DNA from 2 places in the Streptosporangium brasiliense genome. Region 2 is predicted to be linked to the other one. Evidence: predicted binding sites of a transcription regulator. Region 2 holds the regulator's gene; the other holds the start of a gene.
The links. The regulator HrcA, encoded in region 2, represses chaperone genes, less so after heat shock. The targets are predictions, from matches to a motif close to TTGGCACTCTCNNNNNGAGAGTGCCAA.
Positions count from the first base shown of each region.

Region 1: a site for HrcA is predicted at 2,604-2,630, ahead of groL (chaperonin GroEL). Genes of this name have one in related genera too.

Region 1 is NZ_JAUSRB010000002.1:2,321,112-2,328,897, reverse strand. It holds gene J2S55_RS19520 (HelD family protein) at 1-115, shown strand, start outside; gene J2S55_RS19515 (GNAT family N-acetyltransferase) at 126-545, shown strand; gene groL (chaperonin GroEL) at 868-2,493, opposite strand; gene J2S55_RS19505 (cold-shock protein) at 2,834-3,034, opposite strand; gene J2S55_RS19500 (MoaD/ThiS family protein) at 3,363-3,638, opposite strand; gene thrC (threonine synthase) at 3,662-4,924, opposite strand; SAM riboswitch class I at 4,939-5,079, opposite strand; gene J2S55_RS19490 (S1 family peptidase) at 5,253-6,749, opposite strand; gene J2S55_RS19485 (RNA polymerase sigma factor) at 6,998-7,555, opposite strand; gene J2S55_RS19480 (alpha,alpha-trehalose-phosphate synthase (UDP-forming)) at 7,657-7,786, shown strand, end outside.
Region 2 is NZ_JAUSRB010000001.1:691,031-698,816, forward strand. It holds gene hemW (radical SAM family heme chaperone HemW) at 1-406, shown strand, start outside; gene J2S55_RS03055 (DUF4870 domain-containing protein) at 556-1,227, opposite strand; gene J2S55_RS03060 (DUF3097 domain-containing protein) at 1,252-2,067, opposite strand; gene J2S55_RS03065 (hypothetical protein) at 2,123-2,857, opposite strand; gene hrcA (heat-inducible transcriptional repressor HrcA) at 3,037-4,050, shown strand; gene dnaJ (molecular chaperone DnaJ) at 4,063-5,205, shown strand; gene J2S55_RS03080 (16S rRNA (uracil(1498)-N(3))-methyltransferase) at 5,293-6,024, shown strand; gene J2S55_RS03085 (hypothetical protein) at 6,061-6,723, opposite strand; gene J2S55_RS03090 (SigE family RNA polymerase sigma factor) at 6,720-7,199, opposite strand; gene J2S55_RS03095 (histidine triad nucleotide-binding protein) at 7,485-7,786, shown strand, end outside.

The sequences.
Region 1 (7,786 bases), on a different contig from region 2:
CGACATCGTGGACGCCGAGCCGCGCGGTCTGGCCCGCCTCTACGTGGTCCTGACCCGGGCGGTCACCTCCCTGACCGTCCTGCACACCAGGGAGCTCCCCGCGCAGCTCTGCTAGTTTCCGGCCCATGGGAATCAATGTCCGATATGGGGAGCTCGACGACGTCGACGCGCTGCTGTCCTTCTGGCTCGGAGCCGCCGAGGGGACCGACCGGCACGACGACCCGGCCAAGGTGGTCGCGCTCATCGAGCGCGACCCCGAGGCCGTTCTCATCGCGGAGGTCGACGGGGAGATGGCCGGCACCCTGATCGCGGGCTGGGACGGCTGGCGCGCCCACCTCTACCGGCTGGCGGTGGCCCCCGGCCGCCGCCGCCAGGGGATCGGGACCGCCCTGATCCGGGCCGCGGAGCAGCGTTTCGCGCAATTCGCCGCTTTCCGCGCCGACGCCATGGTCCTGCACGACAATGTCCTGGCCCATCACGCCTGGGGCGCCGCCGGTTATGCTCCCCAGCCGCAGTGGTCGCGCTGGGTCAAGGCCCTGAGTTAGGACACCCGGCCCGATTGCCCGCGATTCCCGCGCGGACCGCGTTTCCCCGCCGGGACGGCGTCTTGACCGGCTGCCGGCCGCGTAGAAAAGAACGTTGTTCGGCCCTTTGGGCCCGGCTGAACGGCTTCATCCGGCGGACACGAGCCCCTTTGACGGGAGACCCGCCCCTTTGATGGGTGACCCGTCCCTTTGATGAAGGGTGGCGCCCGGACGGACAACGGCGCACCGCCGCGGTGGCGGGTGTTCGACCGGCGGCGCCGGTGAACGCGGAAAGAGGCGACCCCGGACACCGGGGACGCCTCTTTCTGGGAAAGCTCCGGACTTAGAAGTCCATGTCGCCGCCGCCGGGCATGGCGGGAGCGGCACCGGCCTTCTCGGGCTTCTCGGCGATGACGGCCTCGGTGGTCAGGAACAGCGCCGCGATGGACGCCGCGTTCTGCAGGGCCGAACGCGTCACCTTGGCCGGGTCGATGATGCCCGACTCGAACATGTTGACGTACTCGCCGGAGGCGGCGTTCAGGCCCTCACCCGGGGTGAGGTTGCGCACCTTCTCCACCACGACGCCGCCCTCGAGGCCGGCGTTGACGGCGATCTGCTTCAGCGGCTCCTCCAGAGCCTTGCGGACGATCGCGGCACCGGTGGCCTCGTCGCCCAGCAGCTCCAGCTTGTCGAAGGCCTTGGCGCCGGCCTGCAGCAGCGCCACGCCACCGCCGGGGACGATGCCCTCCTCGACGGCCGCCTTGGCGTTGCGCACCGCGTCCTCGATGCGGTGCTTGCGCTCCTTGAGCTCGACCTCGGTCGCCGCGCCGGCCTTGATGACGGCCACGCCGCCGGCCAGCTTGGCGAGGCGCTCCTGGAGCTTCTCGCGGTCGTAGTCGGAGTCGGTGTTGTCGATCTCGGCGCGGATCTGGTTGACCCGGCCGGCGATCTGCTCGGCGTCGCCGGCACCGTCGACGATGGTGGTCTCGTCCTTGGTGACGATGACCTGGCGGGCGCGGCCGAGCTGGTCGAGCGTGGTCGACTCCAGCTTCAGGCCCAGGTCCTCGCTGATGACCTGCGCGCCGGTCAGGATGCCGATGTCGCCCAGCATGGCCTTGCGGCGGTCACCGAAGCCGGGAGCCTTGACCGCGACCGAGCGGAACAGGCCACGGATCTTGTTGACGACCAGGGTGGCCAGGGCCTCGCCCTCGATGTCCTCGGCGATGATCAGCAGCGGCTTGCCGGCCTGCACGACCTTGTCGAGGACCGGGAGCAGGTCCTTGTTGGCGGAGACCTTGGAGTTGACGACGAGGATGTAGGGGTCGTCGAGGACGGCCTCCATACGCTCCGGGTCGGTCACGAAGTAAGGCGAGATGTAGCCCTTGTCGAAGCGCATGCCCTCGGTGAGCTCAAGCTCCAGGCCGAAGGTGTTGCTCTCCTCGACGGTGATGACGCCTTCCTTGCCGACCTTGTCCATCGCCTCGGCGATCATCTCGCCGATCTGCGGGTCGCCCGCGGAGATGGAGGCGGTGGAGGCGATCTGCGCCTTCGTCTCCACGTCCTTGGCCAGCTTGGAGAGCTCCTCGCTGACGCGCTCGACGGCGGCCTCGATGCCCTTCTTCAGCGACATCGGGTTGGCGCCGGCGGCGACGTTGCGCAGACCCTCGCGTACCAGGGCCTGGGCGAGCACGGTGGCGGTGGTGGTGCCGTCACCCGCGACGTCGTCGGTCTTCTTGGCGACTTCCTTGACGAGCTCGGCCCCGATCTTCTCCCACGGGTCCTCGAGCTCGATCTCCTTGGCGATGGAGACACCGTCGTTGGTGATGGTGGGGGCGCCCCACTTCTTCTCCAGGACGACGTTACGGCCCTTGGGGCCGAGGGTCACCTTGACGGCGTCCGCGAGCTGGTTCATACCGCGCTCGAGACCGCGCCGGGCGTCCTCGTCAAACGCGATCATCTTGGCTGCCATACGGCTAGACCTCCCAAACGCAGGGTGGCTTGCACCAGATCGAGCCGACGCCCGCGACGGCATGTGGACCCGCGACTCCGTTCGGCGGGTCCCATCGTCTCGATCCAGGGTTGGCACTCTCCAACAGGGAGTGCCAACGAACTGTTTAGCACTCTACCCTGCCGAGTGCAAGCTGTGGGGCCCTGACCTGCACCCAGCTTAGAACGAGGTCCCGCCTTCACGGCGAAGGCCCGGCCCGCCGGTTGCGCGGCGAGCCGGGCCGACCGCCGGAAGATCCACGCGGACTGCGCTGCCGCGGGATCCGCCGACATTTCCCGACGAATGGACGGAAAGGGGTGCGTCAGACCGCCCGGACGGATTCCGCCTGGGGGCCCTTCTGGCCTTGAGTGATCTCGAACTCGACCCGCTGGCCCTGCTCGAGCGCACGATAGCCATCCATCATGATCGCGGAGTAATGGACGAACACATCCTTACCACCGTCTACCGCGATGAAGCCGTAGCCCTTGTCCGCGTTGAACCATTTGACGGTGCCTTGCGCCACTTCTGACTCCTCTTACTGGACTTGAGGACGCCGCCCATTCCTCTCGCGAAGTCCTCAATCTCCGAGGCGTAGACATCGCCTACGTCGATCGTTCTCGACCATACCTGTGGGACACCATAGGGCAACAGAGTCAATCAGCAAACTACCCCTTTACATACGCATTCAGGGGCGGAGCAGAGTTTTGCCGGTACGATTAATTGGTTAAAAATTGCATCATATCCCCAGGTCAGCAGAGGCGATCTTCCCCGCGAAACACGACACCCGCACGCGGCCGGGCCGCGTGCGGGTGTCAGGGAGAGGCGGGGTGGGCGCGCGGAGGCGCCGGGGGTCAGCCCCCCGCGACCGCCGGAATGATGGAGATCTGGACGCCGGACGGCGTGGCCGTGTCGAGGTTGTCGGCGAAACGGACGTCCTCATCCCCGACATAGACGTTGACAAAACGCCGAATCTTGCCCGTTTCATCGAGAATGCGGGCGCCGATTCCGGGGTGGTCCGCATCGAGCTTCTGCAGAACCTCCCGGAGGGTCTCCCCCTCCGCGGTCACCTCGGCCGAGCCGCCGGTGTAGGTCCGGAGAATCGTCGGAATCCGCACAGAAACGCTCATTATTCAGTCCCTTTCACAAGTTTCTAGGCGATAGCCGTACGGAATGCGTCAAGAGACGGCCGGATGACCGCGGTGGGACGCGCCTGGTCCGCCACCGCGTCGAGGGTCTTGAGGCCGTCGCCGGTGTTGAGGACCACGGTCTCGCCCTCGGGGTCGAGCCGCCCGGAGGCGACCAGCTTGCGCAGCACGCCGACGGTGACGCCGCCCGCGGTCTCGGCGAAGATCCCCTCGGTCCTGGCCAGCAGCCGGATCGCGTCGACGATCTCGGCGTCGGTGACGTCCTCCACCGCGCCGCCGGTGCGCCGGGCGATGTCCAGCACGTAGGGGCCGTCGGCGGGGTTCCCGATCGCCAGCGACTTGGCGATGGTGTCCGGCTTGACCGGGCGGATCACGTCGTGGCCCGCCTTGTAGGCGGCGGAGACCGGGGAGCAGCCCTCGGCCTGGGCGGCGAAGATCTTGTATGGCCGGTCCTCGACGAGACCGAGCGCGATCAGCTCCTTGAACGCCTTGTCGATCTTCGTGAGCTGGGAGCCGGACGCGACCGGGATGACGATCTGGTCGGGGATCCGCCAGCCGAGCTGCTCGGCGATCTCGTAGGCCAGCGTCTTGGAGCCCTCGGCGTAGTAAGGCCGGAGGTTGACGTTGACGAAGCCCCACTTGTCGCCCAGCTCGTCACCGATGAGCTCCGAGCAGAAGCGGTTGACGTCGTCGTAGGTGCCCTCGATGCCGACGAGCCTGCCGCCGTAGACCGACGCCATGACGATCTTGGCCTGCTCCAGGTCCGCGGGGATGAACACGCAGGCGTCCAGCCCGGCCCGGGCGGCGGCCGCGGTCACCGCGCCGGCCAGGTTGCCGGTGGAGGAGCAGGACAGGGTGTGGAAGCCGAAGTTGCGGGCCGCCTCGACCGCGATGGCCACCACGCGGTCCTTGAAGGAGTGGGTGGGGTTGCCGGAGTCGTCCTTCACGTGCAACGAACGGATGCCCAGCTCACGGGCGAGGTTGTCGGCCTTGACGAGCTTGGTCCAGCCGGGCGCCATGTTGGGCTTGGCGGCCACGTCCGCGGGGACGGGCAGCAGCGAGCGGTAGCGCCAGATGTTCGTCGGCCCCTCGGCGATCTGCTCCCGGGTCACGCGCCCGAAGTCGTAGGCGATCTCAAGGGGCCCGAAACACTCGATACAGGCGAAGCTGGGACCGAGGTCGTAGCGGGCGCCGCATTCGCGGCAGGACAGGGCCGCGGCGGGGCCGAAGTCGAGCGAGGTGGTGGTTTCAGTGCTTGCGAGCGCCATGAAGCGAGGCCTTTCCCTCATCTTCGTCTGCGACCACCCTGGCCGCAGACCGGAATTGGCACCTGTCCCGGCCGACCTCGTCAGATCACGAGTCTTGAACCGGGAGGGTTGCCGGGGCTTCGCAGGGCCGGTCCCTCCACCCCTCTGGATGAGCAAATATTCAGTTGGAACCTGGCGAGCAGGTCTTACGCACTCTACCCCGGCTTGCCTCCATCCTGACCAACCGTCTCACTGTTTGAGATGTAATGTGTTACCTGGCGGACAGTTCGCCGAGATCACGACGTCCGGGAGGCCGCCGCGCCGGGCACCCGACCCGGCGGCCGGGCCGTCACGGCGCCCTGAAGCCCAGGGCGTAGGGGCCGGAGCCGCGTGAGGCGTACACGCGATAGCGGTAGTAACCCGGCGTGCCGGTGTAATCGATCTTCTCGTCGGGGCCCGGCCCCTCCGAGAGGGCGACCGTGAGCCAGCCGAGGGCGCCCCATTTCTGGAGATAGAGGTCGAAGTCGACGCCGTCGGCGGCGTCCAGGCAGCCGGAGTGGAGGCCCGTGACGCTCGCCCGGTAGTAGCGGTTGTCGGGCTGGTAGGCGCCCTGACCGGCGCTCAGCCTGCCGGTGACGTTCTTCGGGTAACCCTTGCAGGCCGCGGCGGCCGGCGGACTGCCGCCGTCGGTCACCAGGGTGAGGCCGTAGGTCGTGAGGATCTCGCCGAGCGGCTGGAAGTAGGTGACGCCGCCCGTGGTGCAGTTGCCGGAGCCGCCGGAGGTGACCCCCTGGGCCTGGTCCTGGGAGACGAAGGAGCCCCCGGAGTCGCCTGGCTCGGCGCACACGTTGGTGCGGGTCAGCTCGTAGATGCTCCCCTGGGGGTAGGCGACGCTGGCGTCGCGCTGCAGGACCGTGCCGCAGTGCCAGTCGGTGGTGGAGCCGGCCCGGCAGACCGAGGCGCCCTCGATGGCCACCCTGGAGCCTCTGACGCGCACGGTGCCGCCGCTGCCGTTGTTCACCAGCGGCTTGGGCGTCCAGTTGGCGTTCACGGCAACCCAGGAGAAGTCGCTGCCCGGGAAGGTCGACCCCCGGAAGACGCCCTGGGCCGCCCGGTTGAAACCGGTGGTGGTCTCGTCCACCTTGCCGCAGTGGCCGGCGCTGACGAAGCCCTTCTGGGCTCCGCGGGTCACGGAGAAGCCGATCGAGCAGCGGTGCACGGTGCCGATGTAGTAGGGGTCGCCGCCCACCAGGTCGTAGAAGGGCCGGGGGTCCTCGCCGGAGGGCAGCACGCTCACCACGGCCCCGTCCATGTCGATGCTCTTCATGATGACCTCGGTCTCCGAGGTCTCCTTGGACAGGACGACGACCTTGTTGGTCTTCACGTCGATGTAGCTCACCGTCCCGCCCTTCGGGCGGCCGAGCAGAACCTCGTCGATCTTCTTCTTGGTCGACACGAGCTTCGTCATCGACGTGCCGACGACCTCGGGCCGGGCGCCGCCGGCGATGATCTGGGGGATGTCGGCGGGGTCGGTGGTGGCCACCACGAGGACCTGCGCGGTGGTCCCGACGAACCAGGAGCCGCCGAAGTGCGGGCCCAGCCGGTGGCGGAGGTCCTCCTCGACCGGCGCCAGGCGGGCCTCGTTGGCCAGGCGGGCGTGGACCTGTTCCCGGCTGAGACCGAGATCGCGCTCAAGCGCCTCGATCATGCCCGGCGGCGGGTTCCAGGCGGTCGGGACCACCGGGCTGTCCGCCGTCCGGTGCCTGGCGACGGCTGGGGCGGCCGTCAGGGCAAGTGCGGCGAGCGCCAGGACACACCCCGCCGCAAGGGGACGTCTGTGGGACATGGGTCTCTCCTCGACCTCAGCTTTCCGGGCATGAGGGGGGAGAGCGCCCCAATCGCCGCTTGATCGTGCGACATGGGCAACGCCACCTTAATTCAGGCGTTGCCACTCAAGGCCGTAGAAGCCGAACGCCACGCGGGAGACGATTCCGAACGCCCCGCCGGTGCGCCCCGGACCGCGCGGGCGCACGCGGGCCCGCCCCGGCCCCGGACCGTCCCGCCGTCCCCGGACCCGGCCGCCGCGCCGGGGTCTCAGAACCCGTAGGCGTCGCCCAGCGCGCCCTGGACGTATTTACGCGCCTGGTGGATGCGGGACTTGGCGGTGCCGAGCGGGATGCCGAGCTGCTCGGCCACCTCGTTGTAGTCGAGCTGGCAGATGTCGCGCAGCACCAGCGCCTGGGCCAGCTCCGGCTTGTCGGCCTCCAGCGCCTCCATCGCGTCGAGCAGGTCCAGCCGGGACCCGGCGATCACGCTCACCCGGGCGACATCGGGCTTCTGCAGCGGCAGCTCGTCGGAGCTCTGCTCGGCCGAGCGCCGCTTCAGCGACCGGTAGGTGGTCCGGGCGCAGTTGGCGGTCACGATGTGCAGCCAGGTGGTGAACCGGGCCCGCCCCTCGAAGCGTCCGATGTTGCGGGCCACCGCCAGCAGCGTGTCCTGGGAGGCCTCCTCGGCGTCCTGCCGGTAGGGCAGGATGCGCCCGCAGTGGCGGAGCACGTCCGGTTCGATCCGCTTCAGCAGCTCACCCAGCGCGCGGTGGTCACCCCCGGCGGCCATACGGGCCAGTTCCTCGGTCGTCTCGTCCAGCGCCATCAAGGGCCCCCATCACCGGTCACAGTCGCTCGACATCCTACGGTCGAGGGTTATGTTTGGTTAACCTTCGGGACAAGCATGTCCCTAGGCGAGGGGGTCTGATGAACGCGATCCTGGTGGCTTCCAACCGCGGTCCCGTCTCGTTCACGCTCTCCGAGGACGGCTCCCTGAGCATGCGCAGGGGCGGAGGCGGCCTGGTCTCGGGGCTGGCGGAGGTCGCCAAGGGTCTCA
Region 2 (7,786 bases):
GGTGTCCAACTGGGCGACCTCGGAGGCCGGACGCTGCCGGCACAACCTGCTCTACTGGACCGGCGGCGACTGGTGGGGCGTCGGCCCCGGCGCGCACAGCCACGTCGGCGGCACCCGGTGGTGGAACGTCAAGCATCCGGCGGCCTACGCCCGGCGGCTGGCCTCCGGCGTCTCGCCCGCGCACGCCCGCGAGGTGCTCACCTCGGAGGACAGGGCGGTGGAGCGGCTGATGCTGGAGCTCAGGCTCGCCCAGGGGTTCCCGCTCAAGGAGATCCAGCGGCCGCCGGTCGTCGCCAGGGCGCTGGCCGACGGCCTGCTCGAGATGGAACCGTTCAAGGCGGGCCGCGCGGTGCTGACGCTGCGCGGGCGGCTGCTGGCCGACGCCCTGGTGCGGGACCTGACCTGAGGGCCTGTCCACGCGCCCGGCAGCCGTGTGACGGCCCTCCGGACCCGCGTGACGGCCCCCCGGACCCGCGTGAGGGCGGGCCCGGAGGGCCGTGACGGGCGCCTGTGCCGGCGCCCGGAGGCGGCTGAGGGCCGGGCGTGCGCCGGTGGTCAGCTGACGAAACGGATGTTCATCGGATAGCGGTAGCTCTCCCCCCGGTTGGCCGCGACGGCGGCCATGATCATCAAGGCGAGCGACCCGATCCAGAGCACGAAGATCAGAAGGAAGCCGATCAGCACGAAGGCCAGGACCCAGGAGACGAAGTAAGCGATCATCAGGGTGAGCTGGAAGTTGAGCGCCTCGGCCGCCTGGCTCCGCACGTAGGGGGACTCGTCCTTCTTCACGAGATACAGCACCAGCGGGCCGACGAACGAGGTCAGCAGGCCCAGCAGGTGGGCGAGCATGGCCATGGTGGTCTCGTCACGGCTGGGCCGCCAGCCGTAGGCCCCCTGCTGGGGCGGGTATCCGTAGCCGACCGGCTGACCGTAGCCGCCGGTCGGCTGACCGTACGCGTCGTACGGCTGACCATAGCCGCCGGTCGGCTGACCGTATCCGCCGGGTGGCTGGCCGTACCCGCCGGAAGGCTGGCCGTACGCGCCGGGAGGCGGATACGCCCCCTGGTGGCCGTCCTGGTAGCCGGGCTGGTGCCCCTGGTCGCCGGATCCGTACGGCGGAGCCGCGGGGGGCGGGTAGCCCTGGCCGGGCTGGGGCGGCCATCCGGCCTGCCTGGTGGGTTCCTCGCCCGCGGGTCCGTACCGCGGGCTCTCGGGACTGTCGCTCATTGCCCCTCCTGATGGGGTGCGGGGTTAGTCATCCTGGCCGGGAACCGTCACGAAGTCGATCAGCTCCTCGACGGGACCGAGCAGCTCCGGCTCCAGATCGGCGTAGGTGGTGACCGATCCCAGAATGCGGCGCCATGCCTCGGCGGGCTCCAGATCCCAGCCGAGGGCGGCGATGACCCCTTCTTTCCAGGGTATGCCGCGCGGCACCGGCGGCCAGGAGTCGATCTTCAGCACCGAGGGCTTGACCGCCTGCCAGACGTCGACGAACGGGTGCCCGACGACCAGTACGTGCGGTGAGGAGGCCTGGGCGGCGATCCGGCTCTCCTTCGAGCCGTGGACCAGGTGGTCGACGAGCACGCCCAGACGGCGGCCGGGGCCGGGCCCGAACTCCTCGACGATCGAGGGCAGATGGTCGACCCCTTCGAGATACTCCACGACCACGCCCTCCACCCGGAGGTCGTGGCCCCAGACCTTCTCCACGAGCGCGGCGTCGTGCACGCCCTCCACGTAGATCCGGCTCTCCTTGGCCACCTGGGCCCGCAGGCCCTCCACCGCGATCGAACCCGAGGCGCTCCGCCTCGGAGCCCGCGGCGCGGCGGTGGGCCGGACCAGCGTCACCACCTTGCCCTCCAGGAGGAACGCTGCGGGCTCCAACGGGAACAGCCGCCGCCGCCCGAACCGGTCCTCCAGCGTGACGGCCTCCTTGTCGCAGGCCACCACGGCGCCGCAGAAGCCGCCGTCGGCGTCCTCCACGACCAGGTCGAGCTCCGCGGGGACCTGGGGGATCTTCCCCTTGAGGGGGCGCCGCCAGTTCTCCGACAGCACGTCGCGCTCGTACATCACCGGCCGCTCGCTCTCTCGTCAGGGATCAAGTGGACGGTAGCAAAAGCCGTGATCACCTGCCGTAGGCTCCCGGCTGTCCCCACTGCCCCGCCGCGGCGGCGGCCTGGCGCCTGCGGGCGCCGCTCCGCCTGACCAGCACGACGATCGTCACGATGACGGCCAGCAGGAAGCCCAGCCCCGGCACCGCGAACAGCGCGATCGCGCCGCCCACCACCGAATCGGCGACGATCTCCTTGCCGACGCCGAACTTGGCGGGAGCCCCCTCGGAGGTGGTGCACGTGAGCTGGTAGTCGCCGGCCTTGTCCACCCCGATCCGCAGGGCCAGCTCCCAGACGACGCCGTCGGAGGTGACGGTCTGCTGCACGCCCGGCTGCTGGAGCCGGACCTTCTCCGGATCACCCTGGATCTGGCACTCGAAGTTGGTGCCCGTCTCGGCGGAGACGTAGATCGCGGGCTTGTCCGCCGGGTCGAGCTTGACCGTCACGGCCTTGCCCGGCTCGAACGAGCTGGTGGGCGCGGCGTCGGTGATCGCGCTGAAGATGCCGCCGGCGAAACCGGCGATGCCGACGATCACGCTGAGGACGAAGACCAGCCAGGCGCCGACGATCCAGCCGATGCTGGGCTTGACCTTCGTCTTCGGCGGCGGCCCCTGGGGTGCGCCGTAACCGGGGGAGGCGTAGCCGTAGGAAGGGGCGCCCTGGTGCTGGCCGTAGGGCTGCTGGGGGGCGCCGTAGCCGGGGGCGCCGGAGGGGGCGCCGCCCGAGGGGGATCCGAAATCGTGGGACATGTCGTAAATTGTGGGTCTTGCCGCTTGTATCCCGATAGCAGTTGACTTGACAGTTGCTTGGGCCCGTCATCCTGACGCCGTGTTATCGCACCCCGTGGGCTGGAGCCGTACACTTGGCACTCGGGAACACAGAGTGCCAGACCTGGTGTTTCACATTCGGGTGCAGGGAGGTGAGCACGTTGGTCGACGACCGCAAGCTGGCGGTTCTCCGCGCCATCGTCGAGGATTACGTGTCCACCAACGAGCCGGTGGGCTCCAAGACCCTCGTCGAGCGGCACAACCTGGGTGTGTCGTCGGCGACCATCCGCAACGACATGGCGGTGCTGGAGGAGCAGGGCTACATCGCCCAGCCCCACACCAGCGCCGGCCGGGTGCCCACGGACAAGGGCTACCGGCTGTTCGTCGACAGGCTCTCGCAGGTGAAGCCGTTGTCGAGCGCGGAGAAGAGGGCCATCGAGAGCTTTCTCGCCGGCGCCGTTGACATCGACGACGTCGTGATGCGCACGGTGCGGCTGCTGGCGCAGCTGACCCGGCAGGTCGCCGTCGTGCAATATCCCACGCTGACCAGCTCCACGGTCCGGCACGTCGAGCTGGTCCCGTTGAGCGAGCGCAGGCTGATGTTCGTGCTCATCACCAACACGGGACGGGTCGAGCAGCGCGTGGTCGAGCTGCCCGACGTGGTGGACGAGACCCGTGTCGCCCATCTCCGCGCGACTCTCAACGCCTGCCTCGACGGGTGCGGGCTGGCCAGGGTCCCCGACACGGTCGCCGACCTGCCCGAGCGACTGCCGGCCGAGGATCGGCCGTTCGCGGCCACGGTCCTGTCGGTGCTGCTGGAGTCCCTCGTGGACCGGCATGATGAAAAGATCGTTTTTGCCGGGGCGGCCAACCTCGCGGGAGCCGACTTCACCGTCGGGCTCCGCGACGTGCTGGAGGCCCTGGAAGAGCAGGTCGTGCTCATACGCCTGCTCGGTGAGACCTCCGACCTGTCGGCGCTGACAGTACGGATCGGCTCGGAGAACCCCTACACCGGACTCCAGGGCACATCGATCGTCGTCGCCGGATACGGTTCGGGGGACAAGCAACTGGCCCGGCTCGGTGTGCTGGGTCCGACGCGAATGGACTACCCGGTCACGATGGGCGCGGTGCGCGCGGTGGCACGCTACGTCAGCCAGATCCTGGCTGCATCTTAAGAGGTCAACTAAGTGGCTAAGAGCGACTACTACGGCACCCTCGGGGTGCGCCGTGACGCCAGTGCGGAAGAGATCAAGAAGGCGTATCGTCGCCTGGCGCGGGAGCTGCATCCCGATGTGAACCCCGATCCTGAGACCCAGGAGCGGTTCAAGGACATCACCCAGGCCTACGAGGTCCTGTCCGACCCCAACAAGCGCCAGATGTACGACATGGGCGCCGATCCGTTCTCCTCCGGCGCCGGTGCGGGCCCGGGCGGCTTCGGGGCGGGCTTCCCCTTCAGCGACATCATGGACGCCTTCTTCGGCGCGGCCGGCGGCGGCGGCACCCGCGGACCCAGGTCGCGTGCCCGCCGGGGCCGCAACGCCACCATCCGGGTGGAGCTCGACCTGCGTGAGTCGGCCTTCGGCACCACCCGCGAGCTGGTCGTCGACACCGCCGTGCTCTGCGAGGTCTGCACGGGCTCCGGCGCCGCGTCCGGCACCCACCCCGACACCTGCGACATGTGCCACGGCCGGGGCGAGGTCTCCCAGGTCACCCGGTCCTTCCTCGGCCAGGTCATGACCTCCCGCCCCTGTCCCCAGTGCGGCGGGTTCGGTTCGATCATCCGCAACCCCTGCCAGGAGTGCTCCGGCGACGGCCGGGTCCGCACCCGGCGGACCATCAAGGTCCGCATCCCGGCCGGCGTCGAGGACGGCACCCACATCCAGCTCGCCGGCGAGGGCGAGATCGGCCCGGGCGGCGGCCCGCCCGGCGACCTGTTCCTGGAGATCGTCGAGCGCTCGCACGAGATCTTCGAGCGCCGCGGCGACGACCTGCACTGCACCGTGCAGATCCCGATGACCGCGGCCGCGCTGGGCACCGTCCTGACCATGGAGACGCTCGACGGCGCCGAGGAGCTCGACATCCGGCCGGGCACCCAGTCCGGCCAGACCATCCCGCTCTACGGCCGCGGCGTCCAGCGCCTCAACGAGAACGGCCGTGGCGACCTGCTGATCCACGTCAACGTGGAGACCCCGGCCCGCCTCGACCCGGCCCAGGAGGAGCTCATGCGCGAGCTCGCCAAGCTCCGCGGCGAGGAGCGCCCGCCCGGCAAGTTCGCCCCCGGCCAGCAGGGGTTCTTCTCCAGGCTGCGGGACGCCTTCAATGGCCGCTGACGGCGGCCTCCCCGGGCCGGGCCGGCCCGTCCGCGCCGGCCGGGCCGCAGGCGTCCACCGGCCCGGCCCGCACCTCCCCGCCGGCCGATGACGGCCCCGGTCTTCCTGGCCGAACCGGCCGACCTGGCCCGGGCGGAGTTCACCTTCGGCGGCCCCGAGGGGCGCCACGCGGCGGCCGTACGCCGGCTGCGGGCCGGGGAGCGGCTCGACCTGACCGACGGCGCGGGCACCGTCGCCGAGTGCGTGGTCCGGGAGGCGGGCAAGGACTCCCTCCGTGTCGAGGTGCTGCGCCGCTACGACGTGCCGGCCCCGCGCCCCCGCCTGGTCGTGGTGCAGGGACTGCCCAAGGGCGACCGGGGCGAGCTGGCCGTGGAGATGATGACCGAGGCCGGGGTCGACGTGATCGTGCCCTGGTCCGCGGCCCGGTGCGTCACCCAGTGGAAGGGCGAGCGGGCCGTCAAGTCGCTGAACCGCTGGCGCTCCACGGCGAGGGAGGCGGGCAAGCAGTCCCGCCGCTTCCACCTGCCCGAGGTGACCGAGCCCGCCACCACCGCCAAGGTCGCCGCGCTGCTGTCGGCGGCCGCCCTGGGCGTCGTGCTGCACGAGGAGGCGGCCTCCCCGCTGTCGTCCCTGGAGCTCCCCGGCGCCGGTGACATCGTCGTGGTGGTCGGCCCCGAGGGCGGCGTCGGCCCGGAGGAGATCGACGCCTTCCGCGCGGTGGGGGCCGTGGCGGCGCTGCTCGGGCCGACGGTGCTGCGCACCTCGACGGCCGGGGTCGCCGCCGCGGCGGTGCTCCAGACGCGCACCGGCCGCTGGTGACGGGTCAGCCGTACTGACCTGAGAGGTCGGGTACGGCTAGCCGCCGGAGGAGATGGAGGTCGTCTCCGTCGGCATCGGAGCCGACTGATCGTCCGTCGGCGGGCACTCCTCGACCGAGCACGGGCTGCCCGAGGGGGCGGACGACTCCGAGGGCCTCGGAGTCGGCGCCGGCGTCCGGCACTCCTCGGTGAGCTCCTCGGGCTCGACCACCGTGCCGTCGGGCGGAGTCGTGGGGCAGGTGGGCGACGGGGTGGGCTCCGGGGTCGGCGTGGGCTTGTGCGTCGGCTTCGGGCTCGGCTTCGGGTGCGGCGCCGAGGACCTGGAGTGGGTGGGCGTCGGCAGGGGCGCGGTGGTGCCGGGCTCGGGCTTGGTGACGACCGGGAGCGGATCGTCGCCGTTGGAGGGGGCCCGCGAGGTGGCGGACAGGTCAGGTGGGGTCGAATGGGTGAAGTTGACGTCGTTCACCTGCCGGGTCACCTGCTCGCGGAACTCCGGGACCACCATGACGACGGTGGCCGCGACCAGGACGGCTCCCGCGATCGAGGCTCCGGCGCGCCACCACATCAGCCCGCGGAGCCCGCGTCTTTCCACGCGGGCGCGGATGATCTCCAGGCCGTCCGGGGAGGGAACGACCGAGTCCGCCTCCGCGCTGAGGACACGGCGGAGCAGCTCGCCGTACTCGTCGGGGGACTCGGTCATGACAGTTGCTCCAGTGTGGTCCGTAGGGCGGCCATGCCGCGAGCCGTGTGGCTCTTGACCGCGCCCTTGCTGATGCCCATGGCATGGGCGATCTGCGCTTCTGACAGGTCTCCGTAATAGCGCAGAACCAGTGCCTCCCGCTGGCGCGCGGGCAGGCCGCGGAGTGCCTCGATGACGGCGGACCGCTCGAACTCGCCGATCGCGCCGTTCTCGGCGCTCGGCGCGTCGGGCATGCCCTTGGGAGCGTACTTCTCCACGACCGCCCGGTGCCGAAGCACCGAGCGCGATCGGTTGACGACCGATTGGCGCAGGTAGGCGAGTGCCTTGTCGGTGTCGCGCAGCCGCCGCCAGGCGCCATGGATGGCGACGAAGGCGTCCTGCACGACTTCCTCCGCGGTTGCCATGTCGCGGACGAGCAGCACGGCGAGGCGCACGAGCGACCGATAGTGCGCGCTGTAGAGCGCGGTAACGGCCATGTCGGCGTCCCACCCGACGGGCACCGCCCCGAGCGACCTGTCGGCCAGGAGGGTCTCGGTGGTCACATCAGTGGGACGCTCGGCCTTCCCAGAGGGTTTACGCTCTTCCGGTTCATTAGGGGGCATGACCCAGTCGTGTCCTCGCCAGGCGGCCATATCGTGCGGATCGCAATGGTCTGTAGTTGTTGAAGTTTTGCATACCCACCTTATCCGGGTGGATCTTTCTTTGCTGGAGATGGACCATCACCGATTGACAACGTCACGGACGGATAGGGTGCCTGCATGGTGAGCGAAGCCGACTGCCTGTTCTGCAAGATCGTCGCCGGGGAGATCCCCGCGAAGATCGTCCATGAGACCGACCGCACGCTGGCCTTCCGGGACGTCAACCCGCAGGCCCCCACCCACGTGCTAGTGGTCCCCAAGGACCACTACCCGGACGCGGCCGCGCTGGCCGCGGCCGACGACGGGCTCGCCGACGACGTGCTCAAGGCGGCGCACGCCGTCGCCGAGCAGGAGGGCGTCGCGGCCTCGGGATACCGCCTGGTCTTCAACACCGGCGCCGAGGCCGGCCAGACCGTCCCCCACGT